4 regions of the Pseudomonas sp. LBUM1641 genome follow, and region 4 is predicted to be linked to each of the others. Evidence: predicted binding sites of a transcription regulator. Region 4 holds the regulator's gene; each other region holds the start of a gene.
The links. The regulator FliA, encoded in region 4, starts transcription of late flagellar genes. The targets are predictions, from matches to a motif close to CTAAAGTTTNNNNNNNNNNNGCCGNTAA.

Region 1 (5,061 bases), 2.1 Mb from region 4:
AGAAATAGTGAATGCAGCCGTCGACCGCCAGCGAAGTAAATGCGGTCTTGAACTCCCGCGGTCGCAGCGCAACCTGCACGCGATAGCTCATGGGCACCCGCACACCCATCAGGTCGATGGTTTCGGTAAAACGATGGCCGGTGGGCAATGAGCCTGTGGTGCCGGTGTCGGCGCTCAAGGAAGTCGGATGCCATTCATGCCAGCGATCCGGTTGGGTGACATAGTCGTAAACGGTTTCGATAGGGGCCTGGATATAGCGTTCCTGACTGATCCGCTCCAGACGGATCGGGTGCTCGACTGCGTGCATGACACACCTCCTGTGTGGCGGAGCGAACTGTCAGAATAGTCTGGCTCCCGCGCATTGCACGGGAGCTTTCAGGCTATTTTTTCAACGCACCTTAAAGCGTCCCATCAATGCAATAACCCGGCCATTTGCGTCCAGCAGGCTTTGGGTGTTGTGCTCGGTGGCGTGGCCGCTTTGCACCAGTTCTTCGACCATGTGGCGGATGTGCACCATGCTGCGGTTGATTTCCTCGGTCACCGCGCTTTGCTGTTCGGCGGCGGTGGCGATCTGAGTGCTGAGGTTGTTGATATGGCTGACGGAGCCGGCCATCTCGTCCAACCCCGTGTTGACCCGCGCCGTGGCGTCAGCGGCAGACTGGCAGCTGGCCTGGGTGGCTTCCATGGCCGTCACCGAGGAACTCACGCCGGTGGTCAGGCGCGCCAACATCTCATTGATCTGCGAGGTACTGGCCTGGGTACGGGCGGCCAGGGCGCGGACTTCGTCGGCCACCACCGCAAAACCCCGGCCTTGTTCGCCGGCCCGGGCGGCTTCGATGGCCGCGTTGAGTGCCAGCAGGTTGGTCTGGCCGGCGATGGCGCCGATCACGCCGAGGGTTTCAGTGATGCGCGCGGCGTCCTGGCGCATGTTTTCCACGGTGTGGGTGGCGCTGGAAACTTCGCCGATCAGCGCGCTGACGCTGCGGGAAGCTTCCCCGACCACTACCCGTGAACGGTCGGCATGCTCGTTGGCACGCTGGGTGAACGCGGCGGTTTCGGCAGCGTTCTCGGCCACGGTATCGGCGGTAGAGCTCATCTCGGTGATGGCGGTGACGGTCTGGTCGGTTTCCGAGGCATGGCGCACCAGGATCTGGTTGGTCTGGGCCGAGGTCTGCTGCAATTGCGCCAGGCTCGACGACATGGCGCCGGTGGCCAGGGTCACTTCGCCGATCATGTTTTGCAGGTAGACGATAAAGCGGTTCACCGAATGGCCAATCGCGCCCAGTTCGTCCTCGGCACGGATGGTGATGCGCCGGGTCAGGTCGGCGTCGCCGTTGGACAGCGCGTCGATATTGGTTTTCAGCGCGGTCATCCGGTGTACCAGCTGGCGGATGGCATACACCTGCAACAGCACCAGCAGCAGAATCATCGGGATTTGCAGCATCGCCAGCGTACCCAGCACGTCATCCCGTTGGGCGGTGATCAGCGAGGTCGGCAGCGCAGTCGCGAGGAACCACGGCGTGCCCTCGATCGGGCGCATGAAGAAGGTGCTGGCCACGCCCTGGTTGTCGAACTCACTGCGTTGCAGGGTTTGATCACGATGGGCCAGGCCGGCGCTGACCTGGGCGGCAAAGGCCGAGGTGCCGGCCAATTCGCTGATGTTTTTCAACACCACCGGGCCGCTGATGCGTGTGCTGTTGCTGATGATCTTGCCGTCGGCTTCGACAATCAGCATTTGCCCGCCGAGGTCTTTTTCCTTGCTGGCCACCAGGTCGTTGAAGAAACCCAGGGTCACGTCGATGGTGGCGACGCCGTAAGCTGCACCATCGCGCTGGATGGCCATGGCGCAGTTGGTGCGTGGCTCCTGGCTGGCGTCATCCTTGTAGGCCGCCGCCCAGGCGCACTGGCCGCGGGGCGAAGCGAGGCCGCCTTTGTACCAGCTCTGATCGTAGTAGTTGGGGGCTGCGTCGCTGTTCCAGAACGTATTCACTGCCAGCTTGCCCGAGGCATCGCGGTGCCAGAAGGTGCTGTGCTTGTTGCGTCCCGGCGTGCGCTGGTTGGGCAGGGGCCAGATGCCGCCGCCGAACACTTTCAATTCGCCGTACTGGTCCACCAGGCCGGGCAGCACCTTGTCGATGGCATCGCTGTCCAGCAGCGGGATGGTTTGGGTGATGCTGCGTTGCTGGGCCTGAACCTTGTTCAGCTCGCCCTGAATCTGCTCGGCCACTTCGGCAATGCGATTGAGGGCCACTTGTTCTTCGGTGTGGCGCAGCTTGGGGGCCACCAACTGTCCGATGCCCACGACCGTCAATACGAATAACAACAGGACGAACAGCACCAAAAACAGGGTGTAACGAGCTTGGATAGAGCGCAATGAGGGCATGGGGTCGTCCTTACGAAGCGTTTATTGTGCGACGCGGCTTTGTTAGAGCTTCGAAGGGCTATCGGCTTGGGAAGGGCGAGCTTTAGGTACTATGGTGTAAGAAAGTGCAATGAATAAAAAAGCCTGCACAAGGCTTCTATTTTGGGGGCCTGCGGTGTTTGATACGGGCCAGAGTTTCTAATGGATTCAACCGTAAAACATGGACGAAATCATCTACCAGGTCGTCAAGTGGCTGGGCATCCAGCATCACACGGTCAGAGGCACCACCTATAACTTCATGGCGTTTGTTTACCTGGCGTTGGCGATTGGCAGCGTCGTGGTTGCCAAGGAACTGGCCGCCAAGCGCAAAGCCCTGAAGGCACGAACCACCCAAGCGTTAACTGCGGCGCCATTGACCGCCACCTCGTTCGCCGAGGAAGGCGGCCAACCGGTCAAGAGCACTGGCACCCTGCGCCAGGACGCCGACGGCTATTCCGTCAGCGTCACGCGAAACAGCGTTGAGTCCCATAGCGAGCCATTGCGCTCGCTGGATGAGGTTGATACCTGGCTCAGGACTCACACACCATTCATCCTGTCGGACTTTCGCCAGCGCAATTGAGTGGGTCTATTTGTCCAGCATCTGCATAACCGCTTCCGGGTAACGCAGCCCTGCCGTTGCATTGGCCGGGAAGATCGCCTCCAGCGCCGCCAGTTCGGCCGGGCTCAGCTTGACCTCCAATGCCGCGACGTTTTCTTCCAGGTACTTGCGTTGCTTGGTCCCCGGGATCGGGATCAAGTATTCCCCTTGCGCCAGCACCCAGGCCAACGCCAGTTGCCCGGCGGTCACGCCCTTGTCGGTGGCCAGGGCTTGTACCTGGTCCACCAGCAGCAGGTTCTTCGCAAAGTTCTCGCCCTGGAAGCGCGGGCTGAACCGACGATAGTCATCCGCCGCAAAATCATCCGGGCTTTTCAGCGCGCCGGTCAGGAAGCCCCGACCCAGTGGGCTGTAAGGCACAAATGCGATCCCCAGGCGCTGGCAAGCGGCGAGGCAACCGTTGTCTTCCTGGTCACGGCTCCACAGCGAATATTCGCTTTGCAGGGCGCTGATGGGATGCACTTTATGGGCACGCTCGAGGGTGGCCGCCGACGCTTCACTCAGGCCCAGGTAACGCACCTTGCCTTGCTTGACCAACTCGGCCATGGCGCCGACGGTTTCTTCAATCGCCACTTCAGGGTCGATACGGTGTTGGTAGTAGAGGTCCAGGGTTTCCACGCCGAGGCGTTTCAGGGTGCCGTCGATGGCGTCGCGAATGTACTCGGGACGGCCATTCACCCCACGCAACGCCGGGTTCGCCGGGTCACGCACGATGCCGAACTTGCTGGCCAGGAACACCTGGTCGCGCTTGCCGGCGATGGCTTTGCCGATCAGCGCTTCGTTGGTGTGGGGGCCGTACATGTCGGCGGTGTCCAGCAGGTTGATCCCAAGCTCCAGGGCGCGGTGCAAGGTAGCGGTGGCTTCGGCGGTATCGGTGCCGGTGGTGTAGAAATCGGTCATGCCCATGCAGCCGAGGCCGATGGCGGAAACCTGGGGGCCGTTTTTGCCGAGTTGACGTGTGTGCATGGGTCCAGCTCCTGTGTGGGGAAGGCCTCCATTGTTGCCCTCGACAAAAGCGGGATAAACCGGCTAAAACCACTATCACTATTATGAAATTCTAAATAATCCCTGAAGGAAACCGGCCCGTGGACCGTTTTAATGCGATGCGAGTGTTCGTGCGGATTGTCGAGCTGGGCGGGTTTGCCAAGGCGGCCGACAGCCTGCAACTGCCGCGCGCCTCGGTCACGATCCTGATCAAACAACTGGAGGCACACCTTGGGGTGCAACTGTTGCAGCGCACCACGCGCCAGGTCAGCCCGACCCTGGACGGTGCCGCCTATTACCAGCGTTGCGTGAGCCTGCTGGCGGACCTTGAGGAAACCGAGGCTGTGTTCTCCACCAGCCGCCGCAACCCGCGCGGCACGTTGCGTATCGATATGCCGTCCGGGATCGGGCGCTTCCTGGTGATTCCGGCAATGCCCGAGTTCACCACGCGTTACCCGCAGATTGACTTGGAAATCGGCCTCAACGACCGCCCGGTGGACCTGATCCGCGAAGGCGTGGATTGCGTGTTGCGCGGCGGCCTGGCGCTGGACGAGTCGCTGGTGGCCCGGCCGCTGGCGATGATGGATCAGGTGACCTGCGCCAGTCCCGGTTACCTGCAGCAGTTCGGCATGCCATCGACGCTGGAGGCGCTGGCCGGCCATCAAGTGGTGGAGTATTTCTCCAGCGTCAGCGGCAAACGCTATGGCCTGGAATTTCAGATCGGCAACGACATCCGTCTGGTCGACCTGCCCAAGCAAGTCGCGGTCAACAGTGCCGACGGTTACCTGGCCGCCTGTGAAGCGGGTTACGGCCTGGTGCAGACGCCGTACTACCACGCCGTTCGCCAGTTGGAAGCGGGCACGCTGGTGGAGGTGCTGGCGCATCAGCCGCCGCCGAAGTTGCCGCTGACCGCGTTGTACCCGCCGCATCGCCAGCTGTCGCAACGGGTGCGGGTATTTGTCGATTGGCTGGTGGAGCTTTGCGCCCGGCCGGACAACGGGTTGCAGCGTCAGCCTTGAGCCTTGCGGTAGGCGCCGGGCTGGATGCCGGTGACTTTATG
Region 2 (5,061 bases), 1.6 Mb from region 4:
TCAAACGCCCAGGTCAGGCTGACTGCCGCGCACGCCAGGCCCAAAGCCAGGCCCCACCACACGCCGGTCGGCCCCCAGCCGAGGTTGAACGCCATCAGCCAGGCGGCCGGTGCGCCGATCAGCCAATAGCAACCCAACCCGACCAGGAACGTGGTCTTGGCATCCTTGAGCCCGCGAATGCAGCCCATGGCGATGGTCTGCACGCCGTCGAACAGCTCAAACCAAGCGGCCACCGCCAGCAGGCTGACCGCGAGGTTGATCACGTCGCGAAACGCCGGGTCATTCTGGTCGAGGAACAAGCTGATCAACTGGTGCGAGAACAACCACAACACCGCTGCAAAGCCCAGCATCACCAATGCGCCAAAGCCGATGCCAACCCGTCCGGCCAGCCGTGCGTCCAGCAGGTTCCCGGCCCCGTAATGCTGGCCGATGCGCATGGTGATCGCGTAAGACATGCCCGCCGGAACCATGAACGCCACCGACACAATCTGCAGGGCAATCTGGTGCGAGGCCAATTGCGTGCTGCCCATGGTGCCCATGCACAGCGCCGCGAAAGCAAACAGCCCGACTTCCACCGCATAGGTGCCACCAATCGGCAGGCCAAGGCGCCACAGTTCCCGCAGGTAATGCAGGTTGGGGCGCAGCAGGCCCTTGCGCAGCGGGTAGGCGTCGTAGGCGCGGTTGTATTTGATGTACCAGATCAGCGCCAGGGCCATGCAGTTGGCGACGATGGCCGTGACCAGGCCAATGCCCACCAGCCCAAGTTTCGGCAGGCCGAACATGCCTTCGATCAACGCGTGGTTGAGCAGGTAGTTGATCACCGTGCCGCCCAGGCTGATAACCATCACCGGCGTTGCCTTGCCGATGGCGCTGGTGAAGCCGCGCAGGGCCATGAACGTCAGGTAGCCGGGCAGGGCGAACGGCAGGATGGTCAGGAACTGGCCGGCGGACGCGACGTTGGTTTCGGTCTGGCCGAACATCAGCAGCACTGGCTTGAGGTTCCACAGCAACAAGCCGGCCACCAGCGCCATCAACCAGGCCAGCCACAGCCCGGCCTGAGTCAGGCGGGTGGCGCCTTCAATGTCGCCCGCGCCCTGGCGGATCGCGACCAGCGTGCCCACGGCGGCGATCACGCCGATGCAGAAAATCGACACGAACGAATAGCTTGCGGCACCCAGGCCACCGCCGGCCAGGGCCTCGGGGCTCAGGCGTGCCATCATCAGGGTGTCGGTTAGCACCATCAGCATGTGGGCCAACTGTGAGGCAATCAGCGGCCCTGACAGCCGCAGAATGGCCCAGAGTTCGGTACGTGCCGGATGCTGCATGATCATCACGCTCAAAAAGTCAGGGAAGGGTGGAAGGGTTGATTCTCGGCGCTCACAGCGCGTTGCACAAAGGGATAAATCCGATGGCACGCATGATTAAAACTCATGCCTGAATGATTCTGGTAGGGTTTCGAGATTGCGCCGTCGGAGCTTTCGCCATGTCTCGTCGTCTTCCTCCTCTTTACGCCTTGCGCGCGTTTGAAGCCGCATCCCGCTACAACTCGTTCACCCGGGCGGCGGAAGAGTTGTCGATCACCCAAAGCGCGGTGAGCCGGCACATTCGTACCCTGGAAGAGCATTTCGCCTGCCGCCTGTTCCAGCGCAGCGGCCGCACCTTGCAGCTCACCGAGGCGGCGCGCCTGTTGCTGCCGGGCGTGCGCGAAGGCTTCGCGGCCCTGGAGCGCGCCTGTCACACGTTGAACGCAGAGGACGACATCCTGCGCATGAAGGCGCCGTCCACCCTGACCATGCGCTGGCTGCTGGCGCGGCTCAGTCGCTTCCGGCATTTGCAGCCGGGCAATGAAGTGCAACTGACCAGCGCCTGGATGAGCATCGATGAAGTGGACTTCAACCAGGAGCCGTTCGATTGCGCCGTGTTACTGAGCAATGGCCATTTCCCGCCGGACTGGGAAGCCAGTTACCTGTTTCCTGAGCTGTTGATTCCGGTGGGCGCCCCCAACCTGTTGAGCGACGGGCCCTGGGATGTCACACGGCTGGCTACCGCCGAGTTGCTGCATCCGACACCCGACCGGCGTGACTGGCGCTATTGGCTGGAGCGCATGGGGTTGTCATCCCAGGTCTCGCTCAAGGGCGGGCAGGTGTTCGACACATTGGAATTGGGCATGATCGCGGCCGCCCGGGGTTACGGCGTTTCCATGGGCGACTTGCTGATGGTGGCTGAAGACGTTGCTCAAGGCCGCCTGAGCCTGCCATGGCCAACCGCCGTGGCCAGTGGGGAAAATTACTATCTGGTGTGGCCGAAAACCCGGCCCGGTGGTGAGCGTTTGCGCCGGCTGGCGGACTTTCTTCAGAGCGAGGTCCAGGCGATGGAATTGCCCGAGGTAGAGCGGCTGGATTGAGCGGATTGCGCATTGGCGAGCAATCGTTTGCGTGATACCCCTGTGATTCGCTCAAGTATTGAGCCTGCCCGCCGAAGTAGGGTTGTTGGAACCACCGTTCTACAACGTTTCCCCTATTAGAATTTTGCCGAGCAGCGCTATGAGATCAGGATGATCCTGGCCTCGGCCAGGAGCCTTCATGTCTCAACCTCGCGCCCGGATCGCCTCTCAACTGGGGCTTGCCCTCGCCGTGATACTGGCTGTCGTCATCAGCGGCAGCACGGTGTTCGCCTTGCGTTCGCTGGACTCAGCCAACCTCGACACCCGCGAGGAGCATCTGGCCAGCGAGGCTCGCTTGCTGGCTGACCAACTCAATACCTTCCACAGCACCTTGCGCGAGAGCACTCAGCGTTTGAGCGGGCTGTTTGAAAAGCGCTTCAGCGCTGGCTTGAGTACGCGCCCCGAGCAACCGGTGACGGTGGCGGGCGTGCAGACGCCGGGCCTGTACCTGGGCGAGGAAGTGCTCAACAACAATTTCGCTGAAGTTGATGAGTTCAAGCAGATGTCCGGCGGCGTGGCGACCGTATTCGTACGCAGCGGGGAGGACTTTATCCGCGTCAGCACGTCCCTGACCAAGCAGGACGGCAGCCGCGCCATCGGTACGGCGCTGGATCATCAGCACCCGGCCTATCAACGCTTGCTCGGCGGGCAGGGCTATGTCGGCCGCGCGGTGTTGTTTGATCGCTTCTACATGACCCAGTACAGCCCGGTGCGTGATGCCAGCGGCAAAGTGATTGCGGTGCTGTTTGTCGGCTTCGACTACACCGACGCGCAGAACGCCCAGTTCGACAACCTCAAGCGCTTCCGCATCGGCCAGACCGGTTCCCTGGCGCTGCTGGACGAACAGAAGCACTGGCTGGTCCCGCCAGCTGGGGTGCAGGCGCTGGATCAGTCGATTCCGGTCATGCTCGACCTGGCCGCCAAGCCTGGAAAAGGCCGTTTCTGGAGCGACAAGAACGAAGACTTCTACAGCGTCGCGGTGCCGTTTGAAGGCGGCCCGTGGTCGGTGGTGGCGAGCATGCCGAAAGCCGAAATTCGCGCGGTGACCTGGTCGGTGGGGATTCGCCTGGCGATCGGCAGTTTGCTCGCGATGCTGCTGGCGGTGGGCGCGGCGGTCTGGCTGCTGCGCAGCAAATTGCAGCCGTTGGGCGACCTGGTGCGTCAGGCTGAAGCCCTGGGCGCCGGTGATTTGAGCGTGCGCTTGAACGTTTCCAGCCATGATGAAATCGGCCAGCTAGCCCGCAGTTTCAACCAGATGGGCGAAGCCCTGTCGACCATGGTGTCGCATATCCGCAAGGCGGCAGAAGACGTGAACAGCCGCGCCCAGGCGCTGTCGGGTTTGTCCGGCGGTGCGTACGAAGGTATGGAGCAACAGTCCGGCGAAATCACCAGCATGGCCGGCGCGGTAGAAGAGTTCAGCGCCACCTCGCTGAACATCGCCGACAACATGGGTAACACCGAGCGCCTGGCCCAGGACAACGCCCAGCAAACCAAGATCGGCCGCACCTCGATGCAAGAAGCGTCTTCGTCCCTGGAACACATCGCCACCGCGCTGAACAGCACGGCCACGGTGATCAATACCTTGGGCCAGCGCTCCCAGGAAATCGGCGGGATCGTCGGTGTGATCACCGCGATTGCCGAACAGACCAACCTGCTGGCGCTCAACGCCGCTATCGAAGCGGCGCGGGCCGGTGAGCAAGGGCGCGGGTTCGCGGTGGTGGCCGATGAAGTGCGCAACCTCGCGTCGCGCACCCGTCAGGCCACGGATGAGATATCCGGAATGATCCAGAGCATCCAGCAGGAAACCGGCAACGCCATCAGCACCATGGAACAAGGCAACGTGCTGATGCAGGAAGGCCTGGCACGCAATGCTGACGTAGCATCAGCCTTGGCGCGGATCGACGAGCAAAGCCGCTCGGCAGGCCAGCAGTTTGCGGCGATTACCACCGCTACCCAAGAGCAGAGCAGCACCGCGACCTTGCTTAGCAGCAACTTGCAGAGCATCGCCCTGGCCAACAGCGAGCAGCGTGAAGTGGTGTCGAACCTGGCGATTACCGCCAAGGAACTGGAGACCCTGGCTGCGGGATTGCGGCATGAGGTTGACCGTTTTCGTTGATTGACTGTTCGGGCCTCATCGCGGGCAAGCCCGCTCCCACAGTTGACCGTGTTCAATTGAAGAAACCGGTTCAACGTGGGAGCCGGGCTTGCCCGCGATGACGGACGATTCGACGCCTCAAGCTTCGGATCGGTCGCCCAGCCCCGGGTCCACACGCTTGCCAATGTCCTTGAGTCGCGCCAGTTGGTCGACCATTCCTGGCGCTTCATCCAGGCTGCTGACAAAGGTCCACAGGTAGGTCATCACCGCATACACGTGGCCGGCCTTGACCGCCGGCGACAGCGCCAACTGGCTGATCGCAACCACAAACAGCAGTGCCGCCAGCGTACCGATAAACAGGAACGCGGCAGCCTCGCGGTCCGACAGCCAGATCCGCAGGCGTGACAACACCTGGTAGTGGCGCCGCAAGGTCAGCGCGCCGACCTTTTCCACCAGGCCGATTTCCTTTTCCAGGCGGTCATTCAAGCGCTCATGCAGCTCCTGATTGCGCCGGGCGAAACGT
Region 3 (5,061 bases), 890 kb from region 4:
GACGCTTGCGCTCATGGTTTGACGCTGGATGAGCAGGCCCTGCAGGAGTGGATCGGTTATCAGAACAACCCTGTCTCTCTTCTAGATCAGCCCCTTTCAGCTGTCCTGGTGCCCGTTCAGCAGTCTTGCCAGGCACTCGCGGCTTTTCCGAATGGCTATTTCACTTGCGACCTGGATCCTGCAAAAAACTTTGCGGTTGCGCGTCACTTTTCAGAAGCACATGGCTATGAATTGATGGGCGTAGGTGCTTCTTACATCGGCTTCATTCGTGCTGAGCCGCCTGATGCGTCCCTGACTAACGTCGTGGCCAGAGACTTCTGTGCGCTCTACAACACTAGCGATGAAGACCTACAAGCACGGGTTTGCGCAGTCGCACAGGCGATCTCCGGTCGGACGCATTTGTGGCTTCGTTACGTGGAATGAGCTCCGTGCATTTCTGTCGCCATCCAGGTCAAAAAATGGTGGAGCTGAGTCGTAAACTTTTTTGGCTTGGCATCCGGGTTCCTTGCCTGGGACAAGAAAAAAGAGATCTGCATTCTCATACTTGGGTAATGCTGAACAAACTGCTCGACAAGCTCTTCCAGTGTTTGCGGCCACATCAGGTCCTGTTCAGAGCGAAGCACTTGAGTTGACCGGATGAGTTTGCGCGAAGCTTCTCGCTGCAAGCGCAGCGATTGCGTCGGTGTGGTCGCCTGATCGATAAGATCGGCATACCGGGTCAGTACGGATTCAAAGTCACCATTCACGGCAATGGCGATAGCGCGCGACGGCTTGAACCGGTCAAAGCGTTTGGTCAGATCATTGCCCCATAAGCAACGACAGTGATGCTTGAGCCAATACCCCCAGCTCAATCGATTGTCAGGTGCCAATACTTCAGCACGACTACCGATATCGAAATCGATCTTGGTGACTTCGGCATGCCGACTTTCCAGCATGCGCCTTTTCGACTCCAGCATTTCCAGATCCTGCGACGTAGGAGGGCTGTGCAGAACGAGGGTTAGGTCCAGGTCAGAAACCCCCGGCACAGCGTCGCCTCTAGCGACGCTACCATAAAGATAAATCCCGTCCAGCAGAGGTTCCGACCGCGTGAGCGTCATGCAAACGTCCGTCAGCAAAGCCTGAAACTGTGGCTGCATCTCGACGTTGGAGACGGTGAGGATATAACCGTCCGCATCAATGCCACGAGGATGGAGTCGTTCCATGAAGCCGTCCGTGAGTTGTGTTCAGAGAGAGACTTTAACAGAGCCAATAGTGAATGCTTCCGGCCCAGAGTGTGTAAATACGTAGCCGAAACGTGCGGCACTGAGATAAAGCTCCTCTGTAGATCTCAAACAGAAGGGATGCCATCGAGTGACGGAATCTTTTAGAACCAATATTCGTGCATTTTCGAGAGAAATTCAGGGGTGATCGGCAAGCTGGATGCTGAACCGATAACCGAGTCGATCCCGCACTTCGGACACAAAGCGGTGCCATCTAGGTCAACCCATTCAGTGATTTCTGAAGGCGAAAACACACCTAAGCAGTAAAAACAGCCACAGCGATCGCTTGCTTCAATTTGAGTGCGGTGATTTGTAGAAAATAGGTGCGCTGAAATCACATCCATGGGTTAGTCCTTAAACTCCAAATTTTACTAGAAAAAATCGGGGTCAATCGAGCGCCCGCTCACTGATGAAACCGGCGCCCCAGCGCATCCAGCCGCACCGCAATTGGCGGCAGCCGTTCACTGCTCCTGGCCAGCGTCTCAACATCCTGCGCCGTATTCTGCGCAATGCTCTGCACCGACTGCAGCCGCCCCACAATCTCCACATTCGCCGTGGACTGCTCGCGGGTGGTCGACACAATCCGCCCATTCAACTGATCAATCTGCGAAATATCATTGCCCACCGCCCGCAGCATCTCCACCGCCAGCTGGCTGTCTTCCACGCAGCGTTCCACCCCCTGGCGGCTGTCGTGCATGGCTTCAACCGCTTGCCGGCTGCCGTGTTGCAAGCCTTCGATAATCGTCTTGATCTCCTGGGTAGACACCGCCGTGCGCTGCGCCAGGCTGCGTACCTCATCGGCAACCACGGCAAACCCGCGCCCTTGCTCACCCGCGCGGGCGGCTTCGATGGCGGCGTTGAGGGCCAGCAGATTGGTCTGGTTGGCGATGCTGCTGATGACTTCCAGCACCGAGCCGATCTGTTCGGCTTGCACGGCCAGCCCCTGGACCGTTTCGTTAGTGTCGTGGAGGCGGGTGGCGAGCTGGGTGATTTCCTGCTGGGCGCGGCCGACGCTTTCCTGGCCACGGATGACTTGCTGGCTGGCTTGCCCCGCGTGTTCGACGGCTTGCTCCACGTGCACCGCGATATGCCCCATGGCGTCTTCCATGCGTTGCATGGAGTCGGTCATCTGGGCAATTTCTGCCAACTGGTGGCGCGCGCCTTTTTCCAGAGTGCCGCTGGCGTGGGCCAGTTCCTGGCCAAGTTGGCCGAGGCCGTGGGAGTCGCGAGCGACGCCGTCGATCAGGCCGGTGATCTGGGTCAGAAAGTGGTCGAAACGCGTCGCGAGTGAGACATGAACTTTTTCCGCGCTGCCCTTGACGGCCTCACCGCTGAACTGGGTGGTGACGGCGAGCATCTTTTCGAGCATTTCCTGGCTTTCCACCGCTTCTTTCTGACTGTGTACCGCGAGATAGAGCAGGGCGACCGTCTCCATCACCACGTAGAACGCGTGGACGAAAATCATGCTCCAGCCGCCGTGATGCTCCATCACAAACACAGGGAAGCCCTGGTGTTGCAAGGCATGAAACACCACGTGATGCACCGCGATGGTAGCCGCGGCCACCAGGATAGGCAGCCAGTCGCGGTAGAACGTCAGCACCGCCAGCAGCGCGAAGATACCGAAGTGCGATTCGATGACACCCTCGGCCTGGTTGATGTGCAACGCCGCCATCACCATCAGGCCAACGCCCAGCGCACAGCGCATCAGACGGGTGCCGCCGATGACGCGATAGGCCAGGGTCAGCACCACACTGGTGCCGCCTCCTATGATGAGTGCTTGCAGCAGCGTGTCGTGCCAGAACGACAGGCCCAGGGAGAACAGCGTCATCAGCCAGATCAGGGCGAGCATGATGCGGTCGGCTTTACGGTAGTGCTCGATAAAACGGGCTTGCGCAGGCATTCACTCGTACTCCATGTGGACTGGCCAGGGTCAGGCAAGCATGCGACGTGCCATACGGGCATGCGGGGAGCGAATCAGGTGTGGGGGAGCGGGGATTGATGGGTGGTAGGAGGTTATCGGCGTTGTTGGGTGGGGCTTTAGGTTGGAAACGGCGAATAGAGGTTTGTCACGAGGGGCTGCAATCGGCCAACCGCGGACAGTGACCGAATCGTTGCGAGCAGCCCATCGCCGCTCAAGGTCGCACGCTCGCTGGTGGACCTTGAACAAGCCGACGGGATCAGACGCGAACACATGGCCGAGGGGCTGCCATATCGGCCGACAATGCTCCCGCCCGTGTCACCCCTTGGTAAGATCAACCAACGGCGTCTGCCGCACCTCAGTCTCCCGCCCATCCTGAATCTCGCTAACCTGCTTCAAGGCTCTATCCACCGCCGCCTTATCCGCCAACAAGCTATAGCTGATGCGGAACTGTTTGTGTTCCTTGGGCCCAATTGTCGGTACCAGATTCAGTGGCCGCTGATAACGGCGGTTGTAGGAAAAACTTGTCCCCGGCTCCAGCCCCGTGACATAGCCCTGGCCTTGGGTGTCGGTGTTTTTCCACAGGGAAAACACGGGCAGTGTCTGGGTATTGAAGCCGACCGAAACGCCCAGGCTGCCGGCCTTGTTATGCAACACGGTCAACGTATCGCCCTTGGCATCGGCATACGGCACCACGTTGTACACCGTTTCGTCGTAGTCCTTGGTCGGTGCGCGGTAGGTTTGCCAGTCGGGAAGATCGTCCTTGGCCTTGTCGTTGAACGGCGACACCTGTTTCACCGGCGCGGCGAAACGAGCGCCCTGCTCCAGGAACGGAGTGCTGAAGTTGCTGTGATAAAGCGCCTGGTATTCCTTCGGATAGTCGCCGTTGTTGGTCAGGGTGTCGTTAAGGGCGAACACCACGCTGCCGGGTTCGGTGACCAGTTCGGTCGCGACCGAGAAGTCGACCTTCTTGAACGCCTGCTCTTTCAGCTCGCCGCGCAGGGTGATGGCGTACGGTGGTTTTTCATCGATATGCAGCGTGACTTTATTCGCAGGAATGTTGGCGGCCCGACCATGCAGGGTCAGCAGCTCGCCGTTGTCGACGCCGGGGTGGCCGACCCATTCGTACCCGCAGCGGGTGACCAGCTCATTGAAACCTTCCAACCAGCCCAGACCACCGCGGCCATTGAGTTCGATGAAAGACGGATTGACCACTTCCTTGACCGGCGAATCCCAGCCCATGCGTACATTGCCAACCGAGGCCTGCAAGACGTTCATTCCGCGGGTCGGCACTACCGAGAGTTTCATCGTGCCGTTATCAATGTCGACGATGCTGACGCCCTCCTGCCGACCGCCGTGCAAGGTGCGTAAGGTAACACTGAAGGGTTTGTCGGTTTTTATTCCGAGTTGCTGACTGGTGATCTGCCAGCTCTGGGCGGCTTTGTCAGTGTCGAGCAGAACGTAATCCCAGGCCATGGCGTGGGAGGCAGTGGACAGTGCGCTGATGGCAACAAAAAGTTTGAGCGGGGTCATGGCAGCAGCCTTTCTTGGAGTTGTGCCATTTTTATAAACGTGATGAAACGTTTCAGCAAGCTAAAAGATCGACACGGTAATGTCGCTGATAGCCACGCTTTAAATCCGGGAAAAAATAAGGAGCTAATCCTATTTGCATAATTGCGGCTGACGCCTGCTTGGCTATGATCGGCTTTTGGCAGGCTGAGTTCTGGCCAAACCGAACCCAGCTTATTGACGAAGGATTCAATCATGCAGGCGAAAAGGATGTTTCGGGTCTGTATTGCCACTGTGTTTCTGGGGTTCACCAGTTACAGTTTTGCAAGTTATAGCCCCGCAGGCGCGATGATTCACCGGCAAACCACGAGCGAT
Region 4 (5,061 bases):
GCTATCGCCAACAACGCCGCCAAGAGTCAAGATACTGCCGCCCTGGTGGCCGCAGTGCGCGTCGGATTGTCGCGTGCAATCGTCCAAAGCATTGTAGGGCTTGACTCTGAGCTGCCTGTGATCACCTTGGAACCAAGGTTGGAACAAATATTGCTCAATAGTATTCAGAAGGCTGGGCAGGGCGCTGATGAAGGCGTGTTGCTGGAGCCAAGCATGGCTGAGAAACTGCAGCGTTCGTTGATTGAGGCCGCGCAGCGCCAGGAAATGGAAGGCCATCCGGTGATCCTGCTGGTGGCTGGCCCCGTCCGGGCGATGTTGTCGCGGTTTGGACGCCTGGCTATACCGAATTTGCATGTATTGGCTTACCAGGAAATTCCTGACAATAAGCAAGTGACTATCGTCGCGACAGTAGGGCCCAACGGCTGAGGTAGTGGGATATGCAAGTGAAGCGTTTTTTCGCCGCCGATATGCGTCAGGCCATGAAACTGGTACGTGATGAGCTGGGCGCCGACGCTGCGATTATCGGTAACCGTCGTATTGCCGGCGGTGTCGAGCTGACGGCTGCCCTCGATTACAAACCCTCGGCCCTGGCGCCGCGTGTGCCGAACATGGAACTGGAAGACGAGCTGCGCAAGACCGCTTCGCGCATTGTCTCGGCCCAGGCTGAATTGAGCATGCGTGGCGACAGCGACGCCTCCACCAATCGCCAGCTGTTTGCCGGGTTGCCGCTGACGGCGTCCGAGCCTCTGGTAGAACCGACTTTTGTTGAGCCGCCGCGTCCTGCTGCGCCCGCCCCGGCGGCAGCGGTAGACCAGCGAGTGTTCGACTCGATGCGTTTCGAACTCAACGGCCTGCGTGAACTGCTGGAAGTGCAATTGGGCTCGCTGGCCTGGAACCAGTTGCAGGGCAGCCAGCCGCAACAGGCCAACCTGTGGCGTCGCCTGCAACGCATCGGTCTGTCCGGCCCGTTGTCCCGCGACCTGCTACAGCTGACCACGCAAATTGAAGAACCTCGCCAGGCCTGGCGCATGCTCCTGGCCCACCTGGCGCGGATGATCGTCACCCCGGAAATCGAACCCCTGGAAGAAGGCGGCGTGATTGCCATGGTCGGCCCTGCCGGCATGGGCAAGACCACCACCCTGGCCAAGCTGGCCGCACGTTACGTGCTCAAGTACGGCGCACAGAACATCGCGCTGGTGAGCATGGACAGCTACCGCATTGGCGCCCAGGAACAGCTCAAGACCCTGGGCCGCATTCTCAATGTGCCGGTGACCCACGTCGACCCGGGCCAGTCCCTGGCCAACGCCCTCGATCCACTGCTGCGCAAGCGCGTGGTGCTGATCGACACCGCCGGCCTGCAAGCCAGCGACCCGGCCCTGCGCATGCAGCTGGAAAGCCTGGCCGGGCGCGGGATCAAATCCAGAAACTACTTGGTACTTGCTACCACCAGCCAGAAGCAGGTATTGACCGCCGCCTATCACAGCTACAAGCGCTGTGGGCTGGCGGGCTGCATCCTGACTAAACTGGATGAGACGGCGAGCCTGGGCGAAGTGTTGAGCCTGGCCATCAGTCATGAATTACCGGTTGCTTACCTGACCGACGGGCCGCGGATTCCGGATGATTTGCATCTGCCGCGCCGTCATCAGTTGGTCAGCCGGGCTGTCAGCGTGCAAATGCAGGAAGAACCCAGTGAGGAAGCGATGGCTGACATGTTTGCTGACCTCTACCACAGCCCGAACAAACGTGTCGGCTGAGGCAACATGGCCTTTAATTTACAAATGACAGTGCAAAGTATCTACATCGATGGTCTGCCAGCAGTTCGCGCGGCCAAGTCATGTAGCCTGCGTCTAAGCAAGACAAGGTAAAGAAATAAAATGGGCAGCATGCATCCCGTACAGGTGATCGCGGTGACCGGCGGCAAAGGTGGCGTCGGAAAAACTAACGTGTCAGTGAATTTGTCCCTGGCCCTGGCAGAGCTTGGCCGTCGCGTCATGCTGCTGGATGCTGACCTGGGTCTGGCGAACGTTGACGTTCTGCTGGGACTGACGCCCAAACATACCCTGGCCGATGTCATCGAAGGCCGCTGTGAGCTGCGCGACGTACTGTTGCAAGGCCCCGGCGGGATTCGCATCGTGCCGGCCGCGTCCGGCACCCAGAGCATGGTGCACCTGAGCCCGGCGCAGCATGCCGGCCTGATTCAGGCGTTCAGCGACATTGGCGACAACCTCGACGTGCTGGTGATCGACACCGCCGCCGGGATCGGCGAGTCCGTGGTCAGCTTCGTGCGCGCAGCCCAGGAAGTGTTGCTGGTGGTGTGCGACGAACCGACCTCGATCACCGACGCCTACGCGCTGATCAAACTGCTCAACCGCGACTACGGCATGAACCGCTTCCGCGTGCTGGCCAACATGGCCCAAAGCCCCCAGGAAGGCCGGAATCTGTTCGCCAAGTTGACCAAGGTCACAGATCGCTTCCTCGATGTCGCCTTACAATACGTTGGCGCAGTTCCCTACGACGAATGCGTACGCAAGGCCGTGCAAAAGCAGCGTGCGGTCTATGAAGCGTTCCCTCGTTCGAAGTGCGCATTGGCGTTCAAGGCTATTGCCCAGAAGGTCGATACCTGGCCGTTGCCCGCCAACCCGCGTGGGCATCTGGAGTTTTTCGTCGAGCGATTGGTGCATCAGACGAGCGCAGGACCGGTGCTATGACAGCCAGCGGCTACAACCTTTACAAGAAGTCGGCACGTGACAGTCAAGTCGAATTGATCGAGCGCTATGCGCCCCTGGTCAAGCGCATTGCCTATCACTTGCTGGCGCGCCTGCCCGCCAGTGTCCAGGTCGAAGACTTGATCCAGGCCGGGATGATCGGCTTGCTCGAAGTGTCGACCAAATACGACGCGAGCAAGGGCGCAAGTTTCGAGACATACGCGGGTATTCGTATCCGTGGGGCCATGCTCGATGAAGTGCGTAAAGGTGATTGGGCGCCGCGTTCGGTACACCGCAATACGCGCATGGTAAGTGACGCAATTCGCTCAATTGAAGCAAAAACCGGTCGCGACGCTAAAGATCATGAAGTTGCGGCCGAACTCCAATTGAGTCTCGACGATTACTACGGGATTTTGAACGATACCTTGGGCAGCCGCCTGTTCAGTTTCGACGACCTTTTGCAGGACGGCGAACATGAAGGGCTGCACGAGGACGGCGCGAGTGCTCATCTCGAACCGTCACGCGATCTGGAAGATGAACGCTTCCAGACTGCGCTGGCGGACGCGATTGCCAATTTGCCGGAGCGTGAGCGACTGGTGTTGGCGCTGTACTACGACGAAGAGCTGAACCTCAAGGAAATCGGTGAGGTCCTGGGAGTCAGCGAATCGCGAGTCAGCCAGTTACACAGCCAGTGCGCGGCCCGCTTGCGGGGGCGTTTGGGAGAGTGGCGAGCGCGCTGACAGGCAGTGTGGGGACACTGCGAACGATACCGTCCGGGCGCTGCGCCCGGACGGGCTTGGCCCGTGGTGCGCCCCCGGTAGTCCTTTTTGTGTAACGCCTGTTGATTGATATGGCGCGCCCAGGTGCTGGGCGCGTTTAAGACTGCTTGGAGGTCGAATTGGACAAGAACATGAAAATCCTCATCGTTGATGACTTCTCAACGATGCGGCGGATCATAAAAAACCTGTTGCGTGACCTTGGGTTCACTAACACGGTCGAGGCGGATGACGGCATTACGGCGATTCCGATCCTCAACAGCGGGAGCATTGACTTTCTGGTAACGGACTGGAACATGCCGGGCATGACCGGTATCGATCTGCTGCGCCACGTGCGCGCGGATGAAAAACTGCGCAGCCTGCCTGTGCTGATGGTGACCGCTGAAGCCAAGCGTGAACAGATCATCGAAGCCGCCCAAGCCGGGGTTAACGGCTACGTGGTCAAGCCATTCACTGCACTGGCCTTGAAAGAGAAGATCGAAAAGATCTTCGAACGCATCGGTCATTGATGCTGCCACGGGGGAGCTATGGAGCATAAAGAATCATCGCAGGCCGACTTCGAGTCGACCCTGAAAAAACATGCCCACCAACTCGTCGAAAGCCTAGAAAAAGGCCAGTTCGGTGACGCGGTGCAGTTAATCCATGAGCTCAACCAGACCCGTGACCGCGGCCTGTACCAGGAAGTGGGCAAGCTCACCCGTGAGTTGCACAGTGCGATTGTCAATTTTCAGATTGACCCGCACATGCCCCAGGCCGAAGAAATCTCGCAGATCACGGATGCCACCGAACGCCTGTCCTATGTGGTCAGGCTGACTGAGGCGGCGGCCAACCGCACCATGGACCTGGTGGAAAACGCCACGCCTCTGGTCAACGGTATGGCCAGTGAAGCCAAGGCCCTGAGCACTGACTGGGGCCGGTTCATGCGTCGGGAAGTGGGCGCTGAAGAGTTTCGTGAGCTGGCGCGTCGGGTTGAAGGCTTTTTGTCCCGCAGCGAGCAGGAAAACCGCACGGTTTCCAGCAACCTCAATGACATTCTGCTGGCCCAGGACTACCAGGACCTCACCGGTCAGGTGATCAAGCGCGTGACCCAACTGGTCACCGAAGTGGAAAGCAACCTGCTCAAACTGGTGTTGATGGCGGGTCAAGTTGACCGGTTTGCCGGCATCGAACATGACCGCGAAGCGATCCTTTCTGAAAAAGATCCACAAAAACACCTCGCCAAGGGTGAAGGTCCGCAGATTCATGCCGATAAACGTGAAGACGTTGTATCCGGGCAAGACGACGTAGACGATTTGCTGTCCAGTTTAGGCTTCTAAGGAGCACACCCATGAGCTTCGGCGCCGATGAAGAAATCCTTCAGGATTTCCTTGTAGAGGCCGGCGAAATTTTAGAGCAACTGTCCGAACAACTGGTCGAGCTGGAAAGCCGACCGGATGATGCGAACCTGCTCAATGCAATTTTTCGCGGTTTTCACACTGTAAAAGGGGGCGCCGGCTTCCTCCAGCTCCACGAGCTGGTGGAGTGCTGTCACATCGCCGAGAACGTGTTCGACATCCTGCGCAAGGGTGAGCGGCACGTCG

Region 1: the regulator FliA is predicted to act here: its motif matches at 2,442-2,469, upstream of ACA046_RS14250 (methyl-accepting chemotaxis protein).
Region 2: the regulator FliA is predicted to act here: its motif matches at 2,455-2,482, upstream of ACA046_RS31805 (methyl-accepting chemotaxis protein).
Region 3: the regulator FliA is predicted to act here: its motif matches at 3,273-3,300, upstream of ACA046_RS20000 (methyl-accepting chemotaxis protein).

Annotation. Positions count from the first base shown of each region.
Region 1 covers NZ_CP166815.1:3,133,357-3,138,417, forward strand. The annotation lists gene ACA046_RS14245 (SRPBCC family protein) at 1-307, opposite strand, end outside; gene ACA046_RS14250 (methyl-accepting chemotaxis protein) at 389-2,383, opposite strand; gene ACA046_RS14255 (hypothetical protein) at 2,583-2,981, shown strand; gene ACA046_RS14260 (aldo/keto reductase) at 2,988-3,983, opposite strand; gene ACA046_RS14265 (LysR family transcriptional regulator) at 4,103-5,020, shown strand; gene ACA046_RS14270 (AraC family transcriptional regulator) at 5,011-5,061, opposite strand, start outside.
Region 2 covers NZ_CP166815.1:6,873,544-6,878,604, reverse strand. The annotation lists gene ACA046_RS31815 (NorM family multidrug efflux MATE transporter) at 1-1,331, opposite strand, end outside; gene ACA046_RS31810 (LysR substrate-binding domain-containing protein) at 1,484-2,404, shown strand; gene ACA046_RS31805 (methyl-accepting chemotaxis protein) at 2,583-4,559, shown strand; gene ACA046_RS31800 (ABC transporter six-transmembrane domain-containing protein) at 4,677-5,061, opposite strand, start outside.
Region 3 covers NZ_CP166815.1:4,337,855-4,342,915, reverse strand. The annotation lists gene ACA046_RS20015 (hypothetical protein) at 1-423, shown strand, start outside; gene ACA046_RS20010 (nucleotidyltransferase domain-containing protein) at 411-1,202, opposite strand; gene ACA046_RS20005 (cytoplasmic protein) at 1,364-1,603, opposite strand; gene ACA046_RS20000 (methyl-accepting chemotaxis protein) at 1,663-3,159, opposite strand; partial or broken gene ACA046_RS19995 (magnesium chelatase subunit ChlI family protein) at 3,359-3,486, shown strand; gene ACA046_RS19990 (aldose 1-epimerase family protein) at 3,496-4,710, opposite strand; gene ACA046_RS19985 (tetratricopeptide repeat protein) at 4,942-5,061, shown strand, end outside.
Region 4 covers NZ_CP166815.1:5,227,057-5,232,117, reverse strand. The annotation lists gene flhA (flagellar biosynthesis protein FlhA) at 1-426, shown strand, start outside; gene flhF (flagellar biosynthesis GTPase FlhF) at 438-1,754, shown strand; gene fleN (flagellar synthesis regulator FleN) at 1,875-2,708, shown strand; gene fliA (RNA polymerase sigma factor FliA) at 2,705-3,445, shown strand; gene ACA046_RS23900 (chemotaxis response regulator CheY) at 3,616-3,990, shown strand; gene ACA046_RS23895 (protein phosphatase CheZ) at 4,009-4,797, shown strand; gene ACA046_RS23890 (chemotaxis protein CheA) at 4,809-5,061, shown strand, end outside.